Regions from separate parts of the Allobosea sp. P1_B10 genome, predicted to be linked through region 3. Evidence: riboswitches for the same ligand, from Rfam matches in the RefSeq annotation. Region 3 holds a riboswitch; each other region holds the start of a gene.
What was found. Region 3 has a riboswitch for thiamine pyrophosphate ahead of thiB (thiamine ABC transporter substrate binding subunit). Riboswitches for the same ligand answer to the same signal wherever they lie in the genome.

Region 1 (2,256 bases), on a different contig from region 3:
ATGGACCAGCACGCCGGTCGTGCCTTCGGGGAGGTCGCGCCCGGTGACGGGGTCGACGACACGGCTCCTGATCCAGTGCGGGCCCGATTTCAGCGAGGGGCAGGTCTCGTTGCCGTCATCGTAAAACTGCGTGCTGAGCTCGGTCATGCCGTACATGTTGATGCAGGCGCTACGGGGGATGCCGAGCGCGGCCGAGAGGCCATCGTAGAATTCATCGGCCGCCAGCTCGCGCGACTGGCCCTTGAAGCCGCCGGTGTCGAGCACGCGGCTGCCCGGCGGCAGGGCGAAGCGCCGGCCCGGGCGCTGCAATTCGTCGAGCAGATGCACGAAGCTGAAACTGGCGCCGAGCAGCGCGTAGGGCTCGCCGCTTGCCTCGGCTGTCGCCAGCGCTGCCAGCAGTCGCTCCATGTCGAGACCGGTTTCGCCGATCATCACGGCGCTGTCGGGCGTGCCGAACTCGCGCAGCGCGACCGCGAGGTAATGCGCCAGCGAGGAGTTCTGCAGCGTCTGCTCGTCGGGGAACAGGATGCCCATGCGGATGCGGGGCAGACCACGCATGAAGCGCGCCCGGAAGGTCGGGATCATCGAGGCGTCCCAGACCGCCAGCGTCGGATGATAGCTGCGGCCCTTGACGTCGCGGGTGGTGCCGCTGGTCATGAAGACGCGCTGCGCCGCCTCGGGCGGGCAGCAGCTCAGCGTCAGATCCTTGAAGGCGGTGATCGGCACGGCCGGGATATCGCGCCAACTGCGCACGGAGAGCGGCGTGCGGCCGCGCTGCTGGGCGAAGCGGCGATAGGGCAGGTTGTTGGCGAACTGGTAGGCGAAAACCTGCAGCGCCATGCGCTCGAAATCGGCGTCGGTCGCATCGGTGCGATCCAGGAACGCCAGCAGCGCGGCGATGATGTCGTCTTGCGTCACGTCTTGCCCACCTCGTCGGGACCGCCGATCCGGCACGATGCCAGAGGGCAGCCATCGACCTGGGCCAATGCGCGCGAGCATGGAAATGGGGCGTCGAGCCGCCCGATGTCCCGCATCCCTACGCCGGTATGACCCGGATCAGGTTCGGAGGGTCACCGCGTTGTCCGAGTTTTGGCTCGAACCGGCGGAATCTCAGCCTCCTAGCGAGGCCCCCCTGGGAACGCGCCGAAGATGGGGGCTGCATCACCATCCTGTCAAGAATGGCGGTGTCTGGCGGAACTGCGCCCAGCGCAGTGCGCCACGCCGCGACGAGATTGCTGGCCTGCGCCATAGCGCCTACACCTTGACGCGGAACGAGCTGCCGATGGCGATGGCCTGCCGGCGGCTTCCCTGCCGCGCCATGCCGAATGCTCCGCATTCCCGGGTTCGTGACGCGGCTTCGCCCTTTTTCCGGCCAAACCGGCCTTCGGAGATCACATCATGTCGCATAATTTGCAGTTCTATATCGATGGCGCATGGGTCCAGCCCTCCGGCTCGCGCACGCTGGACGTGATCGATCCCTCGACCGAGGAGGCTTTCGCCACCATCGCGCTCGGCGAGCAGGCCGATGTCGACAAGGCGATCGCTGCCGCCCGCGCGGCTTTCCCGGCCTTTGCAGCGACCACCAAGGCCGAGCGGCTGGCATTGATGCGGCGCGTGCTCGAGGTCTACAAGACGCGCTATGCCGACATCGCCGAGACGCTGTCGCGCGAGATGGGCGCGCCGCTCGATCTCGCCCACAAGGCGCAGGCTGCGATGGGCACCGGCCATCTCGCCAAGATGATCCAGACGCTCGAGGGCTTCGAGTTCGAGGAGGTGCGCGGCACCACCCTGATCGCCAAGGAGCCGATCGGCGTCGTCGGCATGATCACGCCGTGGAACTGGCCGATGAACCAGATCATGTGCAAGGTCGCGCCCGCGCTGGCCGCCGGCTGCACCATGGTGCTGAAGCCCTCCGAGATCGCCCCGCTCAACGCGATCATCTTTGCCGAGATCATGCATGAGGCCGGCGTGCCCAAGGGCGTCTTCAACCTCGTCAATGGCGACGGCCCGACGGTGGGCGAGGCGATCTCGCGCCATCCGGAAGTCGACATGGTCTCGTTCACCGGCTCGACCCGCGCCGGCATCCTGGTCGCCAAGGCTGCGGCCGACACGGTCAAGCGCGTGCATCAGGAACTGGGAGGCAAGTCGGCCAACATCATCCTGGACGATGCCGACCTGAACAAGGCCGTGAAGCTCGGCGTCGAGAGCGTGATGCGCAACTCCGGACAGTCCTGCAATGCGCCGACCCGCATGTTC
Region 2 (2,256 bases), on a different contig from region 3:
GCAATACCTCAAGCTGGCGACGCAGGACGCCGCCCGCGAAAACCGCCGCGTCACACTGCGGCGTATCACGCCACTGCTCACCGGCCAGAGCCGCTGAGAACCTTGGGGAGCGGCCGCTTTGGCCGCTCCCTTCGGCTTTGCCCTCTCAGGGAACCGCAGCGGTATATCCCGGTTGATATCCTAGCGCCCCGGTACCGCGCCGGAGCCCTGTGAAAGGAGCCGAGGTCATGCGCATGCATAAGAGGTTCTTGATCGGTTCACTCCTGCTTGGCCTCAGTGCCGGCGGCGCTGTCGCGCTGGAGCAAACCCGCATTGCCCAGGCCGACCCGGGAACCAGCCTGCAACGGCAACGCGCCCCGGGCATTCCGCTTGCTCCCAGTCCCGGCACGGTCGCAGAACGCGAACGCGCCTTGGGCGATACGGCCCAGCCTTCGCCGCCGGCGCGGCCACGCAATGTGCGACAGGCCAGCAACCCGTCGCAGATCGAGCGTGACCCGCCGATGCCACGCGGCGTGCCCTCGATCATCGCGCCCTAACCGAGCGTTTCGATTTACGATTGCGAAAGATGTCCCTCCTAGCCTGCCGGGCAGGAGAGCCTGACCATGAGCGATTCATCCCTCGCCATCGCGCAAAGCGCCATGGCGACGCGTGCAGCTGCGACACAGCAAGCCCTGCAGACCGAAATGCTGCGCCAGCAGGCCGCCAGCGACCAGGCGGTGCTCGAATTGCTCGAGCAGAGCGTGGCCCAGCAGAAGGCAACGCTCCCGGCTGGCCAGGGCGGCGCCGTCGACATCTCGGCGTGAGCCTGCGGCATGCCCGGCTTGCGGGCCGGCGATCGATCCTGCAGCATCCGCCGGTTGCACCCGCGCGACTTCGCGCCTAGTTTCTCCGTCGTTCCGAGGGGTGCTCGCAAGAGCTGAGATGGTCGCAGGGCCAAACCCGTCGAACCTGATCCGGGTCATACCGGCGGAGGGACTGGAACGCGGCTTACCTTTGGCGTGGCCGCTTAACAGCGACTAACCCGCTCAACCAACCCGGATCTCCTGAACCTTGGACCAAGGAGGAGATCCAGATGAACGTCCCCACCACCACAGACCGGCCAGGCCAGATGACGGCACAGCATATCGATGCCGCCGGCGCTGCCGCCATTCTCGCCCGCGTCGCGTCGCAGCGCCCGCGCGTGCAATGCCTGACCAATACGGTCGCCCAGAACATCACCGCCAACATGCTGCTCGCCTTCGGCGCGATCCCATCCATGGCGATCCATGTCGACGAGGTCGCGGCGATGGCGCGCGGCGCCGGCGCGATCCTGATCAATATCGGCACGATCAATGCCGAGAGCGAACTCGCTATTCCCAAGCTGCTAGAGGCGGCGCGCGATCACGGCAAGCCGCTGGTGTTCGATCCCGTCTTCGTCGAGCTGTCGCCGCTGCGCCAGCATGTTTCGCGCGAGGTCCTGAAGCTTCGTGATGTCGTGGTCCGTGGCAACGCCACCGAAATGGCGGCGCTCGGCTCGGCGCTCGACGATGCCCGCGAGCGCAACCTGACCTGCGTCACCACCGGCAGGGTCGACCTGATCGAGGGCGCGTCGGGCCAGTATCGCGTCGCGCATGGCCACCCGCTGATGACCAAAGTGACCGGGGTCGGCTGCGCGGCCGGCGCCCTGATCGCAGCCTGCTGCGCCGTCGAGAGCGATTTTGCCCGCGCGGCGGCGGCGGCGCTGATCGCTTATGGTATCGCCGGCGAGATCGCAGCCCAGCGCTCCAGGGGCCCCGGCAGTTTTGGCGTCGAGCTGATCGACGCGCTGGCCGCCATCGATGAAGCGACGCTGCGTGCGGGCATGGGAGAACAACAGTGAGCGTCGATATCCTGCTTTACGGCATCGTCGATCCGCAGATCGGGAGGGGTCGGTCGCTGGCAGAACTCTCCGCCGCTGCGGCTCGTGGCGGGGCCACGCTGATCCAGTACCGCGCCAAGGACGCCTCGACCCGCGAGATGGTCCGCGAGGCGCGAGCCATCAAGGCGGCGCTGGCTGGCACAGGCGTGCCGCTATTGATCAATGACCGCATCGACGTCGCGCTGGCCTCAGGCGCGGACGGCGTCCATGTCGGAGCCGACGACATGGAGCTTGCCGATGCGCGCCGCCTGCTCGGCGAAAGCGCGATCATCGGTGCCACGCTGAAAAACGCCAGCGAGTTGCCCTATCGCGGCTCGGCGCGGATCGACTATGCCTGCATCGGCGGAATCTTCGCGACG
Region 3 (2,256 bases):
GACGATGCCGAAGACTGCGACGATGGCCGGCAGCACGCTGGCAAGGTTCATAGCGCCAACCAGCAGGCTCCGCCCGGGAAAACGCGGGCGCCGCGCTAGCGCCAATGCGGCCGCTGCGCCGAGCAGGAGCGAGAGCGCCGTCGACAGGCTCGCTTGCATCAGGGTGAACCCCAGCACGCCCCGTAGATAAGCCAGAGGCGGCAGGCTAAAACTCACCCCGGCCGCGAGGAGCCCCGTAACCGCCGCCCCGACCGTGCTGAGCAGCAGCGCGAGCGAGATCAGCCCGGGGAGCGTGCGCACCGTGCGGTCAGCGGCTCAGAGCCGCGAGCCATTGGTCGATCCAGCTGCGCCGCTGGTCCCGCAGCTCTTCGGGCGCGAATTGCAGCGAACGCTCGGGCCGGGCGAGGTTCTGGAAGGATGCGGGCAATCCCGTCGCGGGCGTGCGCGCCGGGTACATCCAGTTGGTCTCCGGCAGTGCCGATTGGAACGGCTCCGTCAGCGAGAAGGCGAGGAAGCGGCGCGCCAGCTCCGCATTCTTCGTCATCCTGACCATCCCGGCCACCTCGACCTGCAGATAATGCCCCTGGGGGAAGATCGCGGCCCTGAAATTGTCCTTCTTCTCGGCGCCGACATGATAGGCCGGCGAGGTCGTGTAGCTCAGGACCATGTCGGCCTCACCCTTGAGGAAGAGCCCATAGGCCTCCGACCAGCCCTTGGTCACGGTGACGATGCGCGGCTTCAGCTTAGCCCACGCTGCATTCGCCTCATCGCCATAGACCTGCCGCATCCAGAGCAGCAGTCCGAGCCCCGGCGTCGAGGTGCGCGGGTCCTGGATCACGATCTTCGGCCCAGCCGCATCCTCGACCAGCGCCTTGAAGCTCGCTGGCGGGTTTTTCAGCCTTGCGCTGTCATAGACGAAGGCGAACCAGCTCCAGTCCACCGGGACGAATCTCTCGTCCGACCAAGTGACAGGCAGCGAAAGCCCGGCGAGATCCGCGCCATGCGGTGCAAACAGCCCTGTCGCCTTCGCCTCCGCCATCAGATTGTTGTCGAGTCCGACGACAACATCGGCCTTGGTCGTCTCGCCTTCGAGCTTCAGCCGCGCCAGCAGCGTGCCGGCATCGTCGACGCTGACGAGGTTGAGCGTGCAGTCGCAGACCGCCTCGAACCGCTCCTTCACGGTCTTTCCCGGTCCGTATTTCCCGGCGAAGCTCGCATAGGTGTAGACTGTGAGCGTCGGCTTCGGCGCCTGTGCCATGGCGGTCGCGGCGCTCAGGCCGAGGATAAGCGCCGCACAGCGGACGAGCGAACGGAGCGACATGGGCAGCGCCTTGACCGGTTCGAGGACGATCAGATCCAGAACGCTTCCGACGTGAGCTGAAACCGCGATGCACCCGGGGCAACGCCGTCTCCATCCCTACGCCGGCACGATCCGGATCAGGTTCGACGGGTTGACGGATTCAGGTCCGCCTCTCAGCCCTGCAGGCACCCCGTGAGACGTCGCGACGATAATGCGGCTGCCCAGATATGCCAAGGTGTTGCAGAGAGCCGAGGTCTGACCGTCAGTTCAGGTACATCGTCCTCGCTCCGGGGATCCCTAGCCCCCCAGCCCCGAGGCCCAGATCGGATCGCGCATGCGAACACCGATCGCGTGCGCGTGCCGCGCGACGTCGGTGGCGATCTGGTCCTGCGTTTCGAGATCCGCCGCTAATGTCGGAAACGACATGCAAAACCCCATGATCTCATTGCGGGCGGGATCTGCCACTGCCGCTCCGATCGAAGAAATTCCCGGCTTGATCAGGCTCGATGTACGGGCGATCCGGTTCGCCCTGATCGCGGCAAACTCGGATCTGACCTCGTCGTCGCTCATGGCCGCGCGAAGGCCCTGCTTGCCGCGGGCGTCGACCTGCGCAAGGGCCTGGTCATCGCCGAGCCGGGCGAGAATGACGCGCCCGATGACCGAGTCGAACGCTGGTATGCGCTCCGCTATCGCTCCCGTGTGCTGCAGCGGGTACGTGCCCTGCTGTGCTGCGAGGAGGACGCGCTCGTGTCCCGATAGAATCCCGGCGTGCCCGGTAAAGCCGAACTTCCGCACGAGTTCGTCAATGGCGACGCGGACGAGGTCCAGGAGCCCGTGACGTGCGAGGTATAGCGCGCCCAGATCAAGGGCCTTGCCTCCGACGACGTAGCCCTGATCGTGCCGCTCTCGCTCCAACAGCCCGGCTTCGGCAAGCGCTTTCATCAGCCGCGATACCG

Region 1: another riboswitch for thiamine pyrophosphate. It lies ahead of AC1D2L_RS18260 (LuxE/PaaK family acyltransferase); the one in region 3 lies ahead of thiB (thiamine ABC transporter substrate binding subunit).
Region 2: another riboswitch for thiamine pyrophosphate. It lies ahead of thiM (hydroxyethylthiazole kinase); the one in region 3 lies ahead of thiB (thiamine ABC transporter substrate binding subunit).

What each region holds. Positions count from the first base shown of each region.
Region 1 covers NZ_JBFTZP010000008.1:369,813-372,068, reverse strand. The annotation lists gene AC1D2L_RS18260 (LuxE/PaaK family acyltransferase) at 1-918, opposite strand, end outside; TPP riboswitch at 1,014-1,144, opposite strand; gene AC1D2L_RS18255 (aldehyde dehydrogenase family protein) at 1,399-2,256, shown strand, end outside.
Region 2 covers NZ_JBFTZP010000003.1:40,260-42,515, reverse strand. The annotation lists gene AC1D2L_RS07720 (OmpA family protein) at 1-97, shown strand, start outside; gene AC1D2L_RS07715 (hypothetical protein) at 249-536, shown strand; gene AC1D2L_RS07710 (hypothetical protein) at 603-803, shown strand; TPP riboswitch at 890-993, shown strand; gene thiM (hydroxyethylthiazole kinase) at 1,073-1,858, shown strand; gene thiE (thiamine phosphate synthase) at 1,855-2,256, shown strand, end outside.
Region 3 covers NZ_JBFTZP010000005.1:284,009-286,264, forward strand. The annotation lists gene AC1D2L_RS14260 (ABC transporter permease family protein) at 1-300, opposite strand, end outside; gene thiB (thiamine ABC transporter substrate binding subunit) at 308-1,321, opposite strand; TPP riboswitch at 1,397-1,503, opposite strand; gene AC1D2L_RS14270 (IclR family transcriptional regulator) at 1,598-2,256, opposite strand, start outside.